DNA from 4 places in the Rhizobium sp. O111 genome. Region 2 is predicted to be linked to each of the others. Evidence: predicted binding sites of a transcription regulator. Region 2 holds the regulator's gene; each other region holds the start of a gene.
The links. Region 2 encodes PhoB, which activates phosphate uptake and scavenging genes when phosphate is short. Its sites were predicted from a motif close to TGTCATNNANCTGTCAT; they were not measured.
Positions count from the first base shown of each region.

Region 1 (5,516 bases), 1.1 Mb from region 2:
TTGCCGTTGCAAGCATCAACGTCATCTCGATCCGCATGGAATGGACGCCGAGCAAGCGCGAACCGGTCACGCTGACCTCCGTCTTTGCCGGCGTTTCCTTCATCAAGAGCAAGCCGGTGATGCTCGGCACCATCTCGCTCGACCTCTTCGCCGTTCTGCTGGGCGGCGCCACGGCACTGCTGCCGATGTTCGCCAGCGATATCCTGCATGCCGGCCCCTGGGGCCTCGGCATGCTGCGCGCCGCACCTGCTGTCGGTGCGCTCTCCATGTCGATCGTTCTGGCAAGACGCTCGCTGACGAGCAGGGTCGGCGCGAAGATGTTGACCGCTGTGGCTGTGTTCGGCGTCGCGACGATCGTCTTTGCCGTATCGACCAACATCGCGCTGTCGATCGCCGCGCTGCTGGTGGTGGGGGCTGCCGATACGGTCAGCGTCGTGGTGCGCAGCTCGCTGGTTCAGCTCCTGACCCCGGATTCGATGCGTGGACGTGTGAACGCCGTCAACTCGCTTTTCATCGGCACCTCAAACCAGCTGGGCGAATTTGAATCGGGCATGCTCGCCGGCATGATGGGTCCCGTCGCTGCCGGCGTCATCGGCGGCGTTGGGACAATCGTCGTGGTGCTCCTGTGGACGCGGTTGTTCCCGGATCTTCGCAAGGTTGACACGCTGCAAGGGTAGGGTGCCGCGCCGCGTCACGGCCCCTCGCTCGGCGCGCCATAAGAAATTTACATGGCGTTTGCCGGTCGCGTGTTAGCTTAGATTCAAAGACAGTTTCGAGGAGGTCCATATGAAGCGAATTTCAACCGTCCTGGCCGCGATCACGCTGATCGGCCTTGCTGCGCTCACGACAGGATGCGCGGGCTACCCGACCTCCGCGGGCTCGGCATCCGGCTATGTGCCTGGCGATTCCATGAACCGCGCCTGCTCCGATGGCTTCAGGCCGAACGAAGGACGCTCCTGCGGCTATTGATCTCGCCGCTTCGTCTTTATCCCCGTGGCTAGATCGCCCACGGGGATGAAACAATCGCACCGCCGCCGAGAGAAGCTCGGGGCGAAACCTACCGCTTTGATTTCGGAAAAGAAAAAGGCCTGCATTTTTCAATGCAGGCCTTTTAGAAACTGGCTCCCCGGGCCGGATTCGAACCGGCGACCTGTCGATTAACAGTCGAATGCTCTACCGCTGAGCTACCAGGGATCACCGCTCGCCGCGGTGTGAGTGGGCTAATACAAATGCTTGCTCGATTTGCCAAGCGGTTTTTTCAAAAAAATGACATCTCCTTGCAATCATTCAGGTTATCCCCACATGCTGTGGATGACTGAGAGACCGAAAAACACCGCCAAACGCTTTGGCATCGATCACACTACCGGCCATATCGTGATGGGGCCGACCCGCATTCCGCTGCCGAAGTCGCGCATAGCAAGGCTTTTGATCGGCGGACTGCTGATTTTTGGCGGATGTCTCGGCTTTCTTCCGATTCTCGGCTTCTGGATGATTCCGCTCGGCGTGCTGGTGCTGTCACACGACCTGCATGTCGCGCGGCGAATGAGACGACGATTTTCGGTTTGGTGGCACAGGAGGCGGAATTCCGCCTCCTGATATCAATCGCTCAGGCGAAGAGGCCGGCGATCCAGTAGAAGGCGGCCGCGATCAATGCGGCGGCCGGCAGCGTCACCACCCAGGCGACGACGATATTGCCCGCAAGGCCCCAGCGCACGGCAGACACCCGCCGCGCCGCGCCGACGCCGATGATCGCGCCGGTGATGGTGTGTGTGGTCGAGACGGGGATACCAAGCCATGTGGCGCCGAACAGCGTCAGCGCGCCACCCGTCTCCGCGCAAAAGCCCTGCATCGGGTTCAGCCGCGTGATCTTCGATCCCATCGTATGCACGATGCGCCAGCCGCCGAACAGCGTGCCGAGCGCCATTGCCGACTGGCATGAAAGCACCACCCACAGCGGCACGTGGAAGCTGCCGCCGAGATAGCCCTGCGAATAGAGCAGGATGGCGATGATGCCCATGGTCTTCTGCGCATCGTTGCCGCCGTGTCCGAGCGAATAGAGCGACGCCGAGACGAACTGCATGATGCGGAAGGTGCGGTCGACCGCGAACGGAGTCTGACGCACGAAGAGCCACGAAACGATGAGCACGAGAAACAGCGCCAGCAGGAAGCCGATCATCGGCGACATGACGATCGCGCCTGCGGTCTTCAAGAGACCGCTCCAGACGATCGAGCTGAAACCGACCTTGGCGAGTCCAGCGCCGACCAGCCCGCCGACAAGTGCGTGCGACGAACTCGACGGGATACCGAACACCCAGGTGACGATATTCCAGATGATCGCGCCCATCAGCGCCGCGAAGATCACCATCGGCGAGACGATGGCCGGATCGATGATCCCGGTCCCCAGCGTCTCGGCGACATGCAGCCCGAAGAACAGGAAAGCGATGAAATTGAAGAAGGCCGCCCAGGCGACGGCGAACTGTGGCCGGAGCACGCGCGTCGAGACGATCGTCGCGATCGAATTCGCGGCATCATGCAGGCCGTTCAGAAAGTCGAAGAACAGCGCGACCGCGATCAGCCCGGCAAGCAGCGGGAAGGCAAGGGTGGCGTCCATCAGACGTTCTCGATCACGATGCCACTGATCTCGTTGGCGACGTCCTCGAAGCGGTCGACGACCTTTTCGAGCTCGCCGTAGATCTCGCTGCCGATGATGTAGGCCATCGGGTTGGTGGCGCCGTGCCGGTGGAAGAGGTCCTTCAGTCCCTGATCGTGCAATTCGTCCGACCGTCCCTCGATCCGCGTTATCGCTTCGGCGATGGCCGTCAGGCGAGGGGCGTTGGCGTTGATTCGATCGAGCAGCGGGATGGCCTCGGCGATCATATGGGCGGCCTCAACGATCGTCTTGCCCATCTCCTGCATCACGGGATCGAAGCTCTTCTGCTCGAACAGGCGGATCGTCTTGACCGTCTTGTGCATCATGTCGATCGCGTCATCCATCGACTGGATGAGGTCCTTGATGTCGACGCGGTCGAACGGCGTGATGAAGCTGCGGCGAACGGCGAGCAGAACATCGCGGGTGATATCGTCGGCCTCGTTCTCAAGCGTGACGATGCGGGCGCAGTGCTTCTCGGTGTCGTTTCCGGAAAGCAGTTCGTTCAGCGCTTCGGCCGCACCCACGACTGTTTTCGCGTGCTGCGCGAAGAGATCGAAGAACCGGTCTTCGCGTGGCATGAGTTTCCGAAACCAGCTCAGCATAGTATCCATCCATGAAAGGGTGTTGTCATAAAAGTGTCATAAAGCAGCGGCCGGACCAAAGAAAGTGCCGGAGGGGCATTCGGGCGTGCAGGGTTAACCCACACCAAATCGCCGCATTCACTGGCGAATGCTGAGCAAAACCAAGTGATTGGAACGAGTTGCCGAAATGCGCGTTATCTCGTCATGGGACAAGGATGAAGCATCTCTGTGGATTGTGAGGTCTGAAATGAAGAAACTGGCCATTATCGCCGTGGCGCTGATGACGTCTCTGGGAGGCATGTCGCCGGCCGCCGCCTTTGAGGTCAAGGGGCAGCACTACGACGCGCCTCCGGATGTGAGGCGCCCCAACTGGGATCGATGCGGCCCCTACCGCAACTGTTACGGCAACCGGGATCGCTACCGCTACGGCAACCGTGGTCGCGACTACTACGGCCGTTATGATGACCGCTACTATCGTCATCATGACAACACCGGCGCCATCATCGGTGGCTTGGCAGCAGGGGCGATCATAGGTGGCATAATCGCGTCGCAGCCGCGCGTCCGCTCGGGCGGTTCACATGTGGATTATTGCTACAGCCGCTACCGCTCGTACCGCGCATCCGACAACACCTACCAGCCCAACTACGGCCCCCGCCGTCAGTGCGTAGGTCCGTGATAAGCCAAGGCTGGCATTTCAATGACGACAAACCTGATCGCCACGATGGCGGTCAGGTTTGTCATTTTAGACCGCGTTGAATTTGGCGGCGCAAATCCTGTAGGTTTTTGAATAACCCCCTTGCGCTTAATTTCTATTCATTCTAAATGCCGCCCACGCTTTCAAGCGTAAGTGTTGTGAGGCCTCGTGGCGGAGTGGTGACGCAGAGGACTGCAAATCCTTGTACCCCGGTTCAATTCCGGGCGAGGCCTCCAATTTTCTCACCGGCAAATGATGTAAATATTACGATCCCTGGCACGCGAGAAATCTCGTCATCGAGGGACGTCGAGCTGTGCTTGAATGTAATGATCGAGTCGGTCGCGGCACGACTTGGCTGTTCAGCCAGCAGCAGTCCGCTTAATTCCCGCCCCGCAACGATACGAGCGGCGAAACGCCGTTGGTCGCAACGCCAGGCACACTCGCATGCACAAGCGGTATCATCACGACGATCGCAAATAGGCCTCCAATAAAGAGACCACCCAAAAGAGCTGATTTCGACATGACACCCCGCTGGCCATCGTTCTTATTGGTTAAAGTCATCGCTAATAAAGCTGACGACCACCTGAACGTGTTGGTTGCGGGAGACGATGTTCGAACCTCAGCCTGTCTCTTTTCCGAGCAAGCCGCAGCACATGATCGCGATCAGTGCGGCGACGATGAAAAAGTCGAACAGCGAGAAATATTCAGCTATGACTGACATGATCTTCTCCTCCTTATTCCTCCGGTTGCAATATTATCACAATCTCATGAACGTCTCCATGGATTTTTCCGAAGGCTTAGGGGGAGTGGCCACGATGTCCGAATTCTTGCTGCAGTCGCTCAGGAAGCCTTGAAAGCCGGTTGCCCTGCGATTAAGACACGGATGAGCAATAAGCGCTTTTCATTGGGCGAGAGGACACTATGAATTTCGAGACGGCACGCGCCAACATGGTCGACAACCAGATCCGCACCACGGATGTCACCTCTCACTCCGTTCAGGCCGCTTTCCTTGCCGTGCCGCGTGAGGCTTTCGTTCCGGAAAAGTCCAAGGCGATCTCCTATATCGACACCGACGTCGAAATCTGTCCGGCGGCCGCGGGCAAGCCGGCGCGTTTTCTGATGCAGCCGTCGCCGCTCGCCAAGCTGCTGCAGCTTGCAGCCGTGACCAAGGATGATGTCGTTCTCGATGTCGGCTGCGGCACGGGTTATGTCTCCGCGCTCTTCTCCAAGCTCGCCGGTTCGGTCGTCGCTCTCGAAGAAGACGAAGCGCTTGCCGCTGAGGCAACGGCAAACCTCGCCGATTACGCCAACGTTTTCGTCGTCACGGGATCGCTGGAAGCCGGCAGCGCCAAGGGCGCGCCCTACGACCTGATCTTCGTCAACGGCGCGGTGGAAGAAGTTCCGGCTTCGCTCTTCTCGCAGCTGCGTGAAGGCGGTCGCCTTGTCACCATCAAGGGATATGGCGGCTCGGCGCGTGCGACGGTGTTCGTCAGCGAGCGCGGCGCGGTCTCCGAAAACGTCTTCTTCAACGCTTCCGTCAAGCCGCTGCCGGCCTTCGCCAAAGCACGCGAATTCGTGTTCTGAGCGACGC
Region 1 covers NZ_JBSHXL010000001.1:1,261,579-1,267,094, forward strand. The annotation lists gene ACVTFQ_RS06490 (MFS transporter) at 1-677, shown strand, start outside; gene ACVTFQ_RS06495 (hypothetical protein) at 787-969, shown strand; tRNA gene ACVTFQ_RS06500 (tRNA-Asn) at 1,120-1,194, opposite strand; gene ACVTFQ_RS06505 (hypothetical protein) at 1,303-1,596, shown strand; gene ACVTFQ_RS06510 (inorganic phosphate transporter) at 1,607-2,611, opposite strand; gene ACVTFQ_RS06515 (DUF47 family protein) at 2,611-3,252, opposite strand; gene ACVTFQ_RS06520 (BA14K family protein) at 3,479-3,907, shown strand; tRNA gene ACVTFQ_RS06525 (tRNA-Cys) at 4,088-4,161, shown strand; gene ACVTFQ_RS06530 (protein-L-isoaspartate O-methyltransferase family protein) at 4,847-5,509, shown strand.
Region 1: the regulator PhoB is predicted to act here: its motif matches at 3,276-3,292, upstream of ACVTFQ_RS06515 (DUF47 family protein).

Region 2 (5,516 bases):
TCGTCCTTCGGCCAGTTCGGCCTCATCCCGCTGCTGCTCGGCACGCTCTACATCGGCTTCGTCGCCATGCTGGTCGCCGTTCCGGTCGGTCTCTTCGCGGCCATCTACATGGCGGAATACGCGGCTCCCAAGGTTCGCGGCATCGCCAAGCCGCTGCTCGAAGTGCTGGCCGGCATCCCGACCATCGTCTACGGCTTCTTCGCCCTCATCACTGTCGGCCCCTTCCTGCGCGACCTCTCGTCCCAGGTGAATGGCCTTCTGACCGGCGACTACAGCAACTTCATCCAGGCACAGAGCGTTCTGACCGCCGGTATCGTCATGGGCATCATGCTGATCCCATACGTTTCCTCGCTGTCTGACGATATCATCACCGCCGTGCCGCGCGCTCTGCGTGACGGTTCGCTCGGCCTCGGCGCCACGCGTTCGGAAACGATCAAGAAGGTCGTTCTCCCCGCTGCCCTGCCGGGTATCGTCGGCGCTCTGCTGATGACCGCCTCGCGCGCCATCGGCGAGACCATGATCGTCGTGCTTGCGGCCGGTGTTGCCGCCCGCATCCAGATCAACCCATTCGAGCCGATGACGACGGTGACGGTCAAGATCGTCAACCAGCTCACGGGTGACCTTGAGTTCACCTCGCCGCAGACGCTGGTTGCCTTTGCGCTTGGCATCACGCTGTTCTTCATCACGCTTTGCCTTAACATCTACGCGCTCTTCATTGTGCGCAAATACCGGGAGCAGTACGAATGACGGACGTTGTTTCCTCCGGACAGGGCGTCGTCGTCTCCAAGGCGCCGGCCCGCCGCGACATCGGCATCAAGCGTCGCTACGCCGCCGAACGCCGCTTCCAGGCTTATGGCATCGCTGCCATCTCCTTCGGTCTGATCTTCCTGGCCATCCTGCTCACGACGGTCATCCGTCAGGGCTACACGGCCTTCGCGCAGACCTCGATCACCCTGCCGATCGAGTTCTCCGAAAAGGTGCTCGACCCCAACAACAAGCGCGCCACCGACCCGTCGGTGCTGATCGCCGCCAACTATCCGGTGCTCATCCGCGACGCCATGGTCAAGACGCTCGGCATCAACGCCCAGAGCCGTCCGGAAACGCGTGACGCCACCGCGATGATCTCCAAGGGCGCGCCGATCGTGCTCCGCGACATGGTCGTTGCCGATCCGTCGCTCATCGGCAAGACGGTCAACGTCACGCTTCTCGCCGACGCCAACGTCGACTCGGCCAACAAGGGCCAGATCGACCTGACGGTTGACGAGAAGAACCGCAAGGTCAACGACCGCCAGGTTGGCTGGATGCAGCAGATGGCCGCCAGCGGCACGCTCCACAAGGAGTTCAACACCGGCCTCTTCGTCAACGGCAATTCCAGCCGTCCGGAAGCCGCAGGTCTCGGCGTCGCCCTCATCGGCTCGCTCTACCTGATGCTGATCGTTCTTGCCCTGTCGCTGCCGATCGGTGTCGCCGCTTCGATCTACCTCGAAGAGTTCGCGCCGAAGAACAAGCTGACCGACCTGATCGAGGTCAACATCAACAACCTCGCGGCCGTTCCGTCGATCGTCTACGGTCTGCTCGGTCTCGCCGTCTTCATCAACTTCGCAGGCCTGCCGCGCTCCGCGTCGCTGGTCGGTGGCCTGGTGCTGACGCTGATGACGCTGCCGACGATCATCATCGCCACCCGCGCGGCACTGCGCGCCGTGCCCCCTTCGATCCGCGCAGCCGCTCTTGGTCTCGGCGCTTCGAAGATGCAGATGGTGTTCCACCACGTCCTGCCGCTGGCAATGCCTGGCATCCTGACCGGCACCATCATTGGTCTGGCGCACGCGCTCGGTGAAACCGCGCCGCTGCTCCTGATCGGCATGGTCGCCTTCGTCGCCAATGCGCCTGCCACCCCGATGGATCCCTCCACGGCTCTGCCGGTGCAGGTTTACATGTGGGCAAACGAAGCCGAACGCGCCTTTGTCGAGCGCACGTCCGGCGCCATCATCGTCCTGCTCCTGTTCCTGATCGTCATGAACCTCGGAGCCATCCTCTTGCGTCGTCGCTTTGAGCGCCGCTGGTAAACGGAGTAAACATCATGAACATGTTGACGGAAGCCGCAGTTGAGAAGGCGCTAGACCAGAAGATGAATACCATTCCGTATAAAATGATCGGCCAGGACGTCTCGGTTTACTACGGCGAGAAGCGTGCGCTTTTCGACGTGAAGCTGAACATCCGCGAAAACACCGTGACGGCTCTCATCGGTCCGTCGGGCTGCGGCAAGTCCACCTTCCTGCGCAGCCTGAACCGCATGAACGACACGATCGACAACTGCCGCGTTACCGGCAAGATCACGCTCGATGGCGATGATATCTACGATCCGGATATCGACGTCGTTGAGCTGCGCGCCCGCGTTGGCATGGTGTTCCAGAAGCCGAACCCGTTCCCGAAGTCGATCTACGAAAACGTCGCCTACGGCCCGCGCATCCACGGTCTCGCCAAGGCGAAGGCCGACATGGACGTCATCGTCGAGCAGAGCCTGCAGCGCGCCGGCCTGTGGAACGAGGTCAAGGACCGCGTGCATGAAGGCGGCACCGGCCTGTCGGGTGGTCAGCAGCAGCGTCTGTGCATCGCCCGCGCGATTGCTGTCAGCCCCGAAGTCATCCTCATGGACGAGCCCTGCTCAGCGCTTGACCCGATCGCGACCGCCAAGGTCGAGGAGCTCATCCACGAGCTGCGCGAAGCCTACACGATCGTCATCGTCACGCACTCGATGCAGCAGGCAGCACGCGTTTCGCAGCGCACCGCCATGTTCCACCTCGGCAACCTCGTCGAGGAGAACGATACCGACAAGATGTTCACCAACCCGGATGATCCGCGCACCCAGGATTACATCATGGGCCGCTTCGGCTGATCTCCGAAACCGGTAAACCTCAGGACATTCAAGGATAAGCCCCATGGCATCGACACATATCTATTCCGCCTATGACGATGATCTCAAGTTCCTGACGCGCCGCATCTCCGAAATGGGCGGCCTCGCGGAACAGATGGTCGGCGACGCTGTTCGCGCGCTCGTCAACGGCGACACTTCGCTCGCCCAGAAGGTCATCTCCGACGACGTGATCCTCGATCACGCCGAGCGCGAGATCGGCGAAAAGGCGATCATCACCATCGCCCGCCGCCAGCCGATGGCCGCCGACCTTCGCGAAATCATGGGCTCGATCCGCATCGCGGCCGATCTCGAGCGCGTCGGCGATCTCGGCAAGAACACTGCCAAGCGCGTCATCGCTGTCCAGAGCACGGGCGTTCCGCGCAAGCTCGCTCGTGGCCTCGAGCATCTTTCCGAACTGGCGCTTGTCCAGCTCAAGGAAGTTCTCGACGTCTACACCAGCCGCGTTGCCGACCGCGCCAAGTCGATCCGCGAGCGCGACGAGGAAATCGACGCGATGTACACCTCGCTGTTCCGCGAGATGCTGACCTACATGATGGAAGATCCGCGCAACATCACCAGCTGCACGCATCTTCTCTTCTGCGCCAAGAACATCGAGCGCATCGGCGACCACGCCACCAACATCGCAGAGACCATCTACTACATGGCTACCGGCGCCCAGCCGGAAGGCGAGCGTCCGAAGGACGACACCGCCAACACCGTCGGCGCGGTCACGGAATAAGCGTTCCGGACCCACGCCCCCAGGAGACCGAGACGAATGATCCCAAGAGTAGCAGTCGTTGAAGACGAAGAAGCACTGAGCGTGCTTCTTCGCTATAACCTCGAGGCCGAAGGCTTCGAAGTCGATACCATCCTTCGCGGTGACGAGGCCGAAATCCGGCTGCAGGAACGCACGCCCGACCTGTTGATCCTCGATTGGATGCTGCCCGGCGTTTCCGGCATCGAGCTGTGCCGTCGCCTGCGCATGCGCCCGGAGACCGAGCGCCTGCCGATCATCATGCTGACCGCCCGTGGCGAGGAAAGCGAACGTGTTCGCGGCCTGTCGACCGGCGCCGACGACTATGTCGTCAAGCCGTTCTCGACGCCTGAGCTCGTCGCCCGCGTCAAGGCGATGCTGCGCCGCGCCAAGCCGGAAGTGCTCTCCTCGCTGCTGAAGTGCGGCGATATCGAGCTCGATCGCGAAACCCACCGCGTTCACCGCAAGAGCCGCGAAGTCCGCCTGGGACCGACCGAATTCCGCCTTCTGGAATTCCTGATGTCGTCGCCCGGCCGTGTCTTCTCCCGCTCGCAGCTGCTCGATGGCGTCTGGGGCCATGACATCTATGTCGACGAACGCACCGTCGACGTACACGTCGGCCGCCTGCGCAAGGCGCTCAACTTCTCGAACATGCAAGATGTCATCCGCACCGTTCGCGGCGCCGGCTATTCGATGGAAGCGTAAGGCGCTTCCATTTCATCCGATCCAACGAAAAACGGGCCCGCAAGGGCCCGTTTTCTTTTGTTCCTTATCCGGCTTTCCGGGTCATGCGACCCGGTTGGCTGCCTTGCGGCGCTCGTTGACCGGCTGGTAGGCCATGCGCTGGTGATAGGTGCAGTATGGCGAGTTGTCAGGGGATTCGCAGCCGCAGAAGTGGAAGTCATCCGTCAGCGGATCGCCGACCGGCCACTTGCACGTACGCTCGGTCAGTTCCGTGAGGCCGAGGCGGCGCGAGATCGGAACGACAACGTTGGAAGCGGGACGGTAACGGACTTCCTCGATCGCATCGATATCCATCTCTTCCTTGAGAGCCACTGCGCCCTGCGGGCGGGCAACGGCGCGGCTTGGCGAGATGCGTGCGGAATTGAAGTTGCTGGCGGGGCGGGGCGTCGAAACCGCCGGGCGCTTCGGTGCTCTGGTCGCCGTCGTCGTGCCGCCGGCCTTGGCGCGGCCAGGCAGGTTCAGACGGTGGACCTTGCCGATGACGGCGTTGCGGCTTACACCGCCAAGTTGTGCCGCAATCTGGCTGGCGCTCAGGCCTTCGGCCCAAAGCTTCTTCAGTCTTTCAACGCGCTCGTCTGTCCAGTTCATGCCCTGTCTCCGCCTTATTGCGTTGGTGTAGGCAGAATCCCTCACCCATGGCACGGACGTGTCCGGACCAAGAAACGCTTGCTCGATTTTGGTGACTAGTTCCGCCGCATGCAGTCTAGTAATTGAGTTTTAACCTAGAGTGAGGGCGACTCCGTGACAAGAGTCGGTTGAATCGCGGCGAATCGATTTCTCGGTTTTCCCCAACTTGCTGGGTGGTAGAGTCATTTCTGCAACATTAGCTGTTGATAGCTCGCCGGCGCCCTGATGCTTGCTTGACGCATGCGACAAAAGCTCAGTTTTGTTGACATCGCACTGCGAAAAGACAATAGTGCCCCTCGCCGCCGAAAGGCGGCATTTTTCATTTCCGGGCACCCGCTTTTTAGCCGGAGTCCGGGCGATTATTGAGCGAATGACAGGAGATCGCGCCATGGCTGAAGCCGCGCCGCTTTATGATACCTACTCTCGTGCCCCGCTGCGGTTCGAGCGAGGAGAGGGCGTGTGGCTGATCACCGAAAC
Region 2 covers NZ_JBSHXL010000001.1:139,834-145,349, forward strand. The annotation lists gene pstC (phosphate ABC transporter permease subunit PstC) at 1-747, shown strand, start outside; gene pstA (phosphate ABC transporter permease PstA) at 744-2,066, shown strand; gene pstB (phosphate ABC transporter ATP-binding protein PstB) at 2,081-2,896, shown strand; gene phoU (phosphate signaling complex protein PhoU) at 2,940-3,653, shown strand; gene phoB (phosphate regulon transcriptional regulator PhoB) at 3,690-4,373, shown strand; gene ACVTFQ_RS00720 (GcrA family cell cycle regulator) at 4,455-5,000, opposite strand; gene ACVTFQ_RS00725 (aspartate aminotransferase family protein) at 5,428-5,516, shown strand, end outside.

Region 3 (5,516 bases), 1.4 Mb from region 2:
TTCTGCGCCAGGAATGCAATGCGGCAACGTGCATGTCTGCCGTGCTCAGGAGCCCTCGGCGCGCAGCCAGGAATGCTGCGGGAAGAAGCGTTCGACGGTCTGCGCCTTGCCGAACATCACATCGTGCTGGAGATAGCGGTAGTCGCGGACAAGCGGATCGATGGTCTTGGCGTCGCGAACCCAGTCCGGCGAGGCGGTGTTGTCGCGGGTGATCAGCTGATAGCGGTCTACAATCGGGTACTTCTTCTGCACGCGGCCGAGGAAGCCGGTGTAGAAGGGGTGCTCGTAGCCGGCGAATTTCAGCACGTGATAGGGCAGCTGCGACGGGCTGATGGTGCCGACGTTCTGCTTGACGCCCTTGCGGTTCGACCAAATGACCAGCGGCGTCTCGTGCTCCTGCTTCATCACGCTGACGGAGGCGCGGCGGGTGGCGACCTGGTCGGGCATGTAGCCGGTGTTCGTGTAGACGCTGCCGAGCGGCGGCAGGTGGTCGCCCCAGAGCACGATGATCGTCTCGCGGTCACGCTTGGATGCCCATTCGGTCAGCATCTTGAAGCTGTCGTCGGCCTCCTTGACGCCCTGCGTATAGGTAGCGAGCGTGGCGCGGTCGGCGTCGGTCAGATTGCCGGTGATGTCGACCGTGTTGTTGGCGTAGCGGTTGGCCTCATAGGGGCCATGTCCCTGTAGAGTGACCGCGAAGAAGAAGAAGGGCCGGTCGAGCCCGTCGGCTTCCTGCATGATCTCCTTCATCAGGCTGTCGTCGGAGGCGAAGATGCCACGCTTTTCCATGGTCGGCATGGTTTCTTCGGTGCGGAACTCCTCGAAGCCGAAATCCTTGTAGACCTCGTTGCGGTTCCAGAACCAGCCGCTGAACGGATGCAGCGCACGGGCCGCATAGCCTTCGCCGCGGAAAAAGGTGGCGAGCGACGGGATGTCGTTGCGGATATACTGCTGGTAGGGAATGCTGCCATAGGGCAGGAAGGCATTCGAGAAGCCGGTCAGCGCCTCGAACTCGACATTGGCGGTCATGCCGCCGAACTCGGGCGAGAAGACATGGCCGGACTGCGCCGCGCGGATCGTCGGCATCGGGTCTTCGGAGAATTTCAGCGTCTTGAGGCGCGTCGGATCCCAGAAGGATTCGCTCATCAGCATGATAACGTCAGGCTTGTCGCTCGGGCCGCTGAGATAGCCGTAATTGCGCGACGGGATGGCATCGAGCGCCTGCGCATTGAGGCCGGCGGGCGAGGCGACGTCGGCCATCGGGATGTTGAAGATGAAAGCGAGGATGAAGCCGTTGCTGCGGTAGTTCTCCTTCTGGTCCCACATCATCGGCACCACCTGCAGGCGGTCGCGGATATAGGAATACTGCGAGTAATCCATCAGCGAGCCGAAGGCGGCGATGACGGGAACCGTCAGGCAGAGATTACGGATGCGGTTGCGGCGCGCCATCTTCGGCAGGCGGCGCCAGGCGTAGCGCCATGCCAGCACGAGGCCAGTGACGGAGAGCAGGATGCCGACGGCAACCGCGATAGCCGTCATCGGGCGGTCGCGGACCATGACCGGAAGCAACTCGAGAATCTGGCGGCCGAACAGCATGTCCGAGGGATAGAGCGGATCGGAGAGGTAGTGCTGCTTCTGATTGGAGACGAGCGCCGGGACGAGGACGAGCGGCAGCACGACCAGTGCAGAGAGGAAACGGCGGCCCAGCACCGCATCGACGCAGAGCATAACGATGGTCAGCATCACGACCGTGGTCATGCCTGGACGGGCCGTGGAAGACAGAAATGCGCCCACATCGGTTGCACCGCCGCGCGCGATCACTTCGACCGAGAAGGTTGCAAGCAGCGCCATCACCGCCGTCAGGGCGACTGCAATTACGCCGCGCAGGATGGAGGGGCGGGTATCCGCGCCGACGCCACCATAGAGCGCCGCTTCGCGCATTGCCGCTCCGGACTTGAAAACTTGGGCGATCAATGGCGGAACTCCAGTGTCATCATAACGTCACCGAACTGTCACATCTTCGTCATGAACGCTAGATGAACCATTGTTGTTTCGCGGGCTTAACGCTTTTTTGATCACAAACTTTTCGGCAGCCGGTTGCCTCATGTAGCGTGTGTTCCGGATGGACCCTGCCATGGCGGCGCGGGGGCGATCCTTGCGTGCCTTATTTGGCTGTCGTAGGTCATGGATATGTTCGCGTCAGAGGAGAGTTTGCATGCGCAGTTCCGTCGAGATCTACAACGTCAAGACGGGTGAGGCCCGCGTGATCTGGCAGACCGAGAGGCTGGTCGAAGCCCCGAATTACGCTCCTGACGGCAGCTATCTCCTGCTCAACGATCAGGGCATGCTCTACAAGCTGGCGCTCGATGGTTCAGCGAAAGTGCAGAAGGTCGATAGCGGCTTCGCGACCGCCTGCAACAACGACCACGGGATTTCACCCGATGGCACTCGCATCGTGATCACAGACAAGATCGAGTTCGGCAAAGCGGCGATCTACACGCTGCCGATCGAGGGCGGGGCGCCGCAGCTGGTGACCACCAATCATCCGTCCTACTGGCATGGCTGGTCGCCTGACGGGAAGGAGCTCGCCTATTGCGGTATTCGCGGCGACGTGTTCGACATCTACACGATCGACGTGACCGGCGGCGAAGAGCGGCGGTTGACGCATGGCGAGGGCCGCAATGACGGGCCGGATTATTCGGCCGACGGGCGCTGGATCTATTTCAACTCCAGCCGCACCGGATTGATGCAGATCTGGCGCATCCATCCCGACGGGACGGGCGTGGAACAGGTGACGCACGACAATTACGGCAACTGGTTCGCGCATCCCTCTCCGAAGAACGACAAAGTCGTGCTGATTTCCTACGATCCCGATGTGTTCGACCATCCGCGCGACAAGCATGTGCGGATGCGGATCATGGATATGGACGGCGGCAACCTGACGACGCTGTTCGAGCTGTTCGGTGGGCAGGGGTCGATCAATGTTCCGAACTGGTCACCGGATGGTGACGAATTCGCCTATGTCCGATATTTCCCGGTCGAAGCTTGAGCGATTGCATCGTGCGCGGTTTGTCGGCATAGGTGGCGCGTCGGGTGCCCGCAGGCTTGCGGGAGAATCGGGAATTCGGTGCAAGACCGGAACGTGCCCAACGCTGTAAGGCCGACGTCTGCCGCTTGATGCCACTGGCGCTCTTTGCCGGGAAGGCGTGGCAGACGGATGACGCCAAGTCAGAAGACCGGCCCGACAATCATAGACTGACCGCCTGGACAGCGGCCGGTTGTGTTGTTGGGGATTGACGATGCGACCAGACCAATCTGGCTCTCTTGCGAGAGCCGGCGCCTTTTCGGCGAGCGAGCGCGACGCCGTTTACAGAGCCATCGAGACCAGACGCGACGTGCGATCGGAGTTCCTACCGGATGCCGTGCCCGATGACGTGATCGGACGCCTGCTGGCTGCCGCGCATCACGCGCCGTCCGTCGGCTTCATGCAGCCTTGGAATTTCATCGTGGTGCGCGATCGGGCCGTCCGATCGACCGTGTGGAAGGCCTTCGCCAAGGCGAATGCCGAGGCGGCGGAGATGTTTTCCGGCGAGCGGCAGCAGGCATATCGCGCCTTGAAACTCGAGGGCATTCGCACGGCACCCGTCGGGATCTGCGTGACCTGCGATCCGGATCGCTGCGGCGACGTGGTGCTGGGGCGGACGCACAATATGCGGATGGATTCCTACTCCACCGTCTGCGCGGTGCAGAACTTGTGGCTCGCGGCGCGCGCCGAGGGCATCGGCGTCGGCTGGGTCAGCATCTTCCACGAGGCGGATCTGAAGCGGGCGCTCGGCGTGCCCGAGCGGATCGAGATCGTCGCCTGGCTCTGTGTCGGTTATGTCGACCGGCTCTACGAGGAGCCGGAGCTCGCGGTGAAGGGCTGGCGGCAGCGGCTGCCGCTGGAGGAGCTGGTGTTTACCGATCGCTGGGGCGAGGGCGTGTAACCCACGACGCCAGCTATTGCTTCTGCGCCGGCGGTTGCTGGGGCTGGGCTCCCGGCATGGCTGGGTGTTTCAGGTCGATCGACCCTTGATCGCCGGCGAGGAACTGCGGCCCCACCTGGCGCACCTTGCCGGCACTGGGATCATAGGGGCGATCGGGGATCTGCGACTGGGGCGCTGGCGGCTGTGGCGTAGGTTGGGTTTCGGGCTTGGCGGCGGCGGTGTTCGGGGTTTCGATCGTGGTGATCGAGCTTTGCGGCGACGGCGCGCTCACAGACTGGTTGCGGCGCATCTGTTCGTAATAGGCGGGCAGATTGCAGCTGCAGGACGACTTTTCGCCGGGCTTGCGGTTCTTGTAGGCGAATGCATTCGGCATGGCGCTGTAGGGCGCGCCCGTGGAGGCCGAGATCATGTTCTCCGTCTCGCCGCTGGAGACGTCGTGATAGTAGAGCTCGGTTTCGATGCCCGGGCACATCTGCTGGCAGGTGTTGGCGTCGCGGGCGAAATCGAAAGAGGTTGCGTTCGAGCGGATGGGGAAGAAGCCGCCGTCGCAGCTGCGCACGCAGATCGTGTTCAGATGCGTGAGCGGCTGGCCGCCAGGCGAGAACTCGTAGGAGCGCTGACGCTCGCCGCCGAGCGGAATGAAGGTGTCACTGCGCATCGCCTGATCATCGATGCTGGGCGGGTTCGCATATTGCGGCTCTTCATGTTGCTGCACGGGCGCGTTGCAGTTGTTTTCGTCGAGTGCGGCGAAGAGTTCGTTGCGCAGGCGAGCGTCCGGGCTTTGCGCGCGCAACTCGTCACGGCGCATCTGCAGGTCGGCGATGTTGTCGAGCATCTTCGCTTCGGCCTGTTCGAGCTCGCCGCAATAGCCGGCATTGTCGCCGCCGATGACGACCATACTGCCGCTGCTGCAACCGCTGCGGCGTTGGTCGCTGCGCAGTTTGCGAAGCTCGAGGTTCTGTTCGGTAATGGCGCTCGCGAAGCGGCGTATTTCCGGCGACGTGCCGCCGCCGATCGTCTCTGGGATGGTTGCTAGGCGGGCGCGCAGCTGACCGCAGATCGGCGCCAGCTGCGCATAGGCAGGGGCGGAAAGGGCAATCAGGAGTGCTGCGGCCAGCGTGAGGCGTTTCAAGGCATCGTCCCGTCAGTGAGCAAATACCAAATGGCGAAGGGCGGACCATGGCCCGCCCTTCGATATACATGGCTTGTCTTAACAAGCTGCCGCTCAGAGCCTAACGCATTTTCAGCGTCCAAGGCAAATCACGCAGCCCAGATCATGCAGGCTGGGATGCCTCGACGACCGCAAGGGCCGCCATGTTGACGACGCCGCGCGAGGTGACCGACGGCGCCAGGATGTGGGCGGGCATCGCCGCGCCGAGCAGGATCGGGCCGACATGCAGGCCATCGGTCATCGACTTGACGACGCCGAGCGTGATGTTGGCCGCATCGAGGTTCGGGAAGACCAGAAGGTTGGCTTCGTCGTGCAGCGTCGTGTTCGGCATGACGCGCTTGCGCAGCGTTTCAGAGATC
Region 3 covers NZ_JBSHXL010000001.1:1,516,843-1,522,358, reverse strand. The annotation lists gene ACVTFQ_RS07780 (LTA synthase family protein) at 46-1,941, opposite strand; gene ACVTFQ_RS07775 (TolB family protein) at 2,216-3,049, shown strand; cobalamin riboswitch at 3,075-3,259, shown strand; gene bluB (5,6-dimethylbenzimidazole synthase) at 3,300-3,986, shown strand; gene ACVTFQ_RS07765 (DUF2865 domain-containing protein) at 4,000-5,118, opposite strand; gene ACVTFQ_RS07760 (NADP-dependent malic enzyme) at 5,261-5,516, opposite strand, start outside.
Region 3: the regulator PhoB is predicted to act here: its motif matches at 2,000-2,016, upstream of ACVTFQ_RS07780 (LTA synthase family protein).

Region 4 (5,516 bases), 2.0 Mb from region 2:
GCGCGTTTTCACGAGAGTGAGAGTATGGCAGCGATCGGTTTTTCCGGCTTTAAACGCAATCTCATCGTATCCACGATGCTGTGCTGCGTTGCTGCTGGCTGCTCGAGCGTCGAATACACATCCCAGGCAGATTTGATGGCCGAGCAGGTCGTCGTCCCAACGCCAAAGCCCGGCGAAGACGCGATGTTCGCGGCCATTCCAGCAGGCGAAGGCACACCTGGTACTCAGATCGGCGGCGACCAGACCGCTGCGTCCGTGGCAACCGCCGCCATGCCGGCAGTCGATTCGGCTCAGCAGACCGCGCAGTTGCAGCCCGCCGCTTATGGCCAGATCCCGCTGACACCTGAAATGACCGCGATCCAGTCCGTGGTGCCGACACCGCGACCGGGTGCTCCGTCGACCGAACTCGCTTTCGCCGCCAGCCCGCAGAACAATGCCATTGCCGCCCTTTCGGCGATCGACACCACGCCGCATTCGATGATGGACTACGGCTTCGACACATCGGGCCCGATGGACCCGCCGACCGCGCCGCCCATGTTCGGCGACAATGACAGCGACGACGATGGCGCGCCGACGGTCGAAAAGAGCGCGATCACCAAGATCATCGAAAAGTATTCGCAGATTTACAAAGTGCCCGCCACGCTGCTTCACCGCGTCGTTCATCGCGAAAGCCGGTACAACCCGAAGGCCTACAACAAGCGCGGTTACTTCGGCCTGATGCAGATCAAGTACAACACCGCCAAGTCGATGGGTTACGACGGCCAGCCTGAAGGCTTGTTCGACGCCGAAACCAACATCAAATATGCCGCGAAGTATCTCCGCGGCGCATGGCTGGTGTCCGACAACAGCGAAGACAACGCCGTCAGGCTCTATGCCCGCGGCTACTACTACGACGCCAAGCGCAAGGGCATGGACGACATCGCCCACGGCAACTACTAAGCCCTACAGCCCCAAAGGCTCTATTGCGCGGGATCGGCAGACGCCGATCGGGTCGGCGGCGGCAGCGTCGCCAGTATCTCGTTCAGCAGAATTTCCGGCCGGTATCTGAGCCAGCTCGGTGTCAGCCCGAGCCTGACCATGACGAGACTGGCCGACGGCACGATTACCATGCTCTGCCCGTCATGTCCTTCCAGCCAGAAGGCGTCGTCCGGAATGCCGGTCTCCCCGCTCCTACCGCTGCCGGGCGGACGAAGCCAGGCTTGGCCATGCGAATACATGCCGCCGGAGGATGCCGTCGGCGTGCGCATCATGCTCATGAAGCTCTCGGGCAGCAGCCGCTCACCGTTCCAGACGCCATCCTGCAACAGGAACTGCCCGAACCGCACCCAATCGCGCGCCGTAGCATAGAGATAGGAGCTACCGGCGAAAGTTCCGCGCGCATCGACCTCGAACACCGCGCTCGACATGCCGAGCGGATCGAATAGGGCCGTCCTCGGATAATCGATCGCCTGCTTCTCGTTGCCCAAGCGATCCATCCAGATGCGGGAGATCAACACGGATGTTCCGCTGGAATAATTGAACTGCGTGCCGGGATCCTCGTCGAGATCAAGGCTTGCCGGCAGCGCCGTCTGGTCCGCGTCGAGATAGAGCATCCGGGTGACGTCAGCCACCGTGCCGTAGTTCTCGTTGAACCTGAGGCCGCTCTCCATCCCAAGCAGCTGCCCAAGGGTGATCTGCGACCGCTTGTCGTCGCGCCATTGCGGGAACAGCCCAGCATCACCGGCATCGATCTTGCCGTCGAGCATCAACCGGCCGACGAGCGCGGCATTGACCGTCTTGGTCATCGACCAGCCGATCAATGGCGTTTGCGGACCAAAGCCCTTGCCGTAGCTTTCGGCGACGATCTTGCCATCATGGACGACGACAACCGCACGCATGTTTTCACCGGTCAAACGGGGGTCGGCGAGCAGCGCTGAGATCGCCGCATCGTTTTCGATCGGCAGCACGGGGGCGTCTTCAGAAGGCTTCGTGACGACGGGCTCGGGCACCGCCTTTCTCGCGGCGGCGAAATCGCCATCCGGCACGGCCGTGCAGCCGAGACCATCGCGGTAGATCGCATAATTGGCGGCAAACAGCCCGAGGATGCGCGCCGTCACTTGCTTGCCGGCCTCATCGACATGCACGCGAATCAGCCTCAGCAGGGGATTTCCGGGCGCCTGGACATCTTCGGCAAGCACGGTGTTTGCGTCGCGCCCGGCCAGGAAGACATTCGAGCAGACGATCTTCGCGGCATAGCCGTCGCCGATCCTCAGCAGCTCCGGCGGCCTGACATAAAGCCAGGCAGCACCCGCAACGACGATGACGGCAACGCCTGCAGCCGCCGCCTTCAAGATACGCAGAACACGTCCCATAAGCGCCCCTCCGAACCGATAGAGAAGCAGGAAAATTGTCGTTTAGAAAGCCCCGTCAAGTCCCGGCCGTTCCCAATTGCGCGAGGCGCCCGCAGCCAGGCCGCCCACAGGCAACGTCATCAAACTGTAGCGCCGCCGCGTTAAACGCCCTGAACGCTAAATGTTGAGAGACTCACTTATGACGGAATTTGCCCCGGATGCCGGCTTCCGCAAGAACCGGAAACTCAAGGCAGCTCTTCTCCGCCACAAGGCCTTTTCGAAAGAGGGTCTGTCCGAACGTCTTTTCGGGCTGCTCTTTTCCGGCCTCGTCTATCCGCAGATCTGGGAAGATCCCGATCTCGACATGAAGGCGATGGAGCTCGAGCCTCATCACCGCATCGTCACCATCGGCTCCGGCGGCTGCAACATGCTCGCCTATCTCTCGCAGAGCCCGGCCTCGATCGACGTCGTCGACCTCAACCCGCATCATATCGCGCTGAACAAGCTGAAGCTTGGCGCCTTCCGCCACCTTCCCGCCCATGCCGATCTCGTTCGCTTCCTGGCAAGACCGAACCAGTCCGCAAACAGCCAGGCCTTCGATCGCTTCCTCTCGGCCAATCTGGATGAGGCCACGAGCAACTACTGGAACGGCCGCAAGTTCGGCCGCCGCCGCATCACGGTCTTCGATCGCAACATCTACAAGACGGGCCTGCTCGGCCGCTTCATCGGCGCCGCCCACCTTCTCGCCCGCGTCCACGGCATCGACCTCACCGGCGTCGCCAAGGCGAAGACGATGGAAGAACAGCGCCAGCTCTTCGACGAGAAGATCGCGCCTCTGTTCGAAAAGCCTGTCGTGCGCTGGATCACCAGCCGCAAGAGCTCGCTCTTCGGCCTCGGCATTCCGCCACAGCAGTATGACGAGCTCGCAAGCCTCGCCGCCGACAATTCGATCGCGCCGGTTCTGCGCCACCGCCTGGAAAAGCTCACCTGTCATTTCCCCATGCAGGAAAACTACTTCGCCTGGCAGGCCTTCGCCCGCCGCTATGCCGATGAAGGCGAAGGTCCGCTGCCGACCTACCTGAAGGCGGAGCACTACGAGGCGATCCGCGCCAATGTCGACCGCGTCAGCGTCCATCACGCAAGCTTCACCGAACTGCTGGCCGGCGAGCCGGCCGCCTCGCGCGACCGCTACATCCTGCTCGACGCGCAGGACTGGATGACGGACCAGCAGCTGAACGACGTCTGGTCGGAAATTTCGCGCACCGCCCGCGACGGCGCCCGCGTCATCTTCCGCACCGCCGCCGAAAAGAGCATCATCGAAGGCCGTCTCTCGCCCGCCATCCGCGACCAGTGGACATATCTCGAGGACCGCTCGCTCGAACTGACCGCGCTCGACCGCTCGGCGATCTACGGCGGCTTCCACATCTATGTGAAGAAGCCATGAGCCAGACAGATATGAGCCCGGTGGACGCCCCCTCTGAGAAACATGCCGACCTGATGGACGGCATGTATCGCTACCAGCGCCATATCTATGACCTGACGCGCAAATACTATCTCCTTGGCCGCGACCAGACGATCCGCAATCTCGACATTGAGCAGGGCGCCACGCTGCTCGAGGTCGGCTGCGGCACCGGCCGCAATCTCGCGCTGGCCCACCGGCACTATCCTCAGGCCAGGCTCTACGGCCTCGACATCTCGCAGGAAATGCTTATCTCGGCCCGCAAGACCTTTGCGGGTCTGAACACCTCAGCCGATTTCCGCGTCGCCGACGCCACGGCCTTTGACGCCCGCGATTTCGGCGTCGATGGTTTCGACCGGGTGATGATCTCCTACGCGCTGTCGATGATCCCCGATTGGGAGCGCGCGATCGACGCATCGCTCGCGGCGCTTGCCCCCGGCGGCCAATTGCACATCGTCGATTTCGGCCAACAGGAAGGCTTGCCCGGCTGGTTCCGCGCCCTGCTGCGCTCCTGGCTCGACAAGTTCCACGTCACGCCGCGCGCGACGCTGCGAGAGGTCCTGCAGGCCAAGGCTGAACAGGAAAATGCCCAGCTGATCTTCAAGACGATCGGCGGCGGTTATGCCTGGCGCGCGATAATAATTAAGGCCGCTAATATTTAGCTTGAAACTAACCGATTTTTTACGTTGATATGGTGAATAGAGAGGGCATCTAAGCGCTGGACGCGTCAATTCGAAGGTCAGGCTGTGGGGCAAAAAGATCATTCGGTTCACGACGGAACATCCATGCGCCGGCTTCTGTTATGCGTATTGCCCCTTGCCCTCATGCTCGCTGGCTGCACCTCCTCGGGCTATGACTATCTCTCCACCGCCTCGATAAAGCCGAAGATGCGCTTCCAGGACACCGATCCGCAGGATTTCGGGCCTAAGCATCCGCAGCAAAACGCCATCCACGGTATCGACATCTCCAAGTGGCAGGGCGATATCGACTGGCAGACGGTGCGCAAGTCGGGCGTCGACTTCGCCTTCATCAAGGCGACCGAAGGCAAGGACCGCATCGATCCGCGCTTCAGCGAATACTGGCAGGAAGCCCGCCAGGTCGGCATTCCGCACGCCCCCTATCACTTCTACTATTTCTGCTCGTCCGCCGACGAGCAGGCGGACTGGTTCATCAGCAACGTGCCGAAGGAATCCATGAAGCTGCCGCCGGTGCTCGATGTCGAGTGGAACGGTGAATCGAAGACCTGCCGCACGCGCCCCGATCCCGAGACCGTGCGCTCCGAGATCAAGCGCTTCATGGACAGGCTCGAAGCCTATTACGGCAAGCGGCCGATCATCTACACCTCGGTCGACTTCCACCGCGAAAATCTCGACGGCTATTTCCAGGATTATCACTTCTGGGTTCGCTCCGTCGCGAAGCACCCCGAGGTCACCTATGCCAACCGTCGCTGGGCCTTCTGGCAGTACACCTCGACCGGCGTGATCCCTGGGATCAAGGGCCCGACTGACATTAACGTGTTCGCGGGTTCGGCGAAGAACTGGAATAACTGGGTCGCTGCCGTATCCAAGGATAGGAATTCTTAGTAACGTCCCGTTTTCTTTCTTGCTTCTGTCACAATCATTTGGGACATCGACAGCAATTCAAGCAATGACGAGGATACACTCCATGCACCGCACGCCTGCAAGCCGTTCTGCGCTCGCTCTCCTCCTTGCCGCTGGTCTGGCGAC
Region 4 covers NZ_JBSHXL010000001.1:2,106,950-2,112,465, forward strand. The annotation lists gene ACVTFQ_RS10795 (transglycosylase SLT domain-containing protein) at 25-939, shown strand; gene ACVTFQ_RS10800 (serine hydrolase domain-containing protein) at 960-2,351, opposite strand; gene ACVTFQ_RS10805 (BtaA family protein) at 2,530-3,774, shown strand; gene ACVTFQ_RS10810 (class I SAM-dependent methyltransferase) at 3,771-4,451, shown strand; gene ACVTFQ_RS10815 (glycoside hydrolase family 25 protein) at 4,575-5,372, shown strand; gene ACVTFQ_RS10820 (lytic murein transglycosylase) at 5,455-5,516, shown strand, end outside.
Region 4: the regulator PhoB is predicted to act here: its motif matches at 2,466-2,482, upstream of ACVTFQ_RS10805 (BtaA family protein).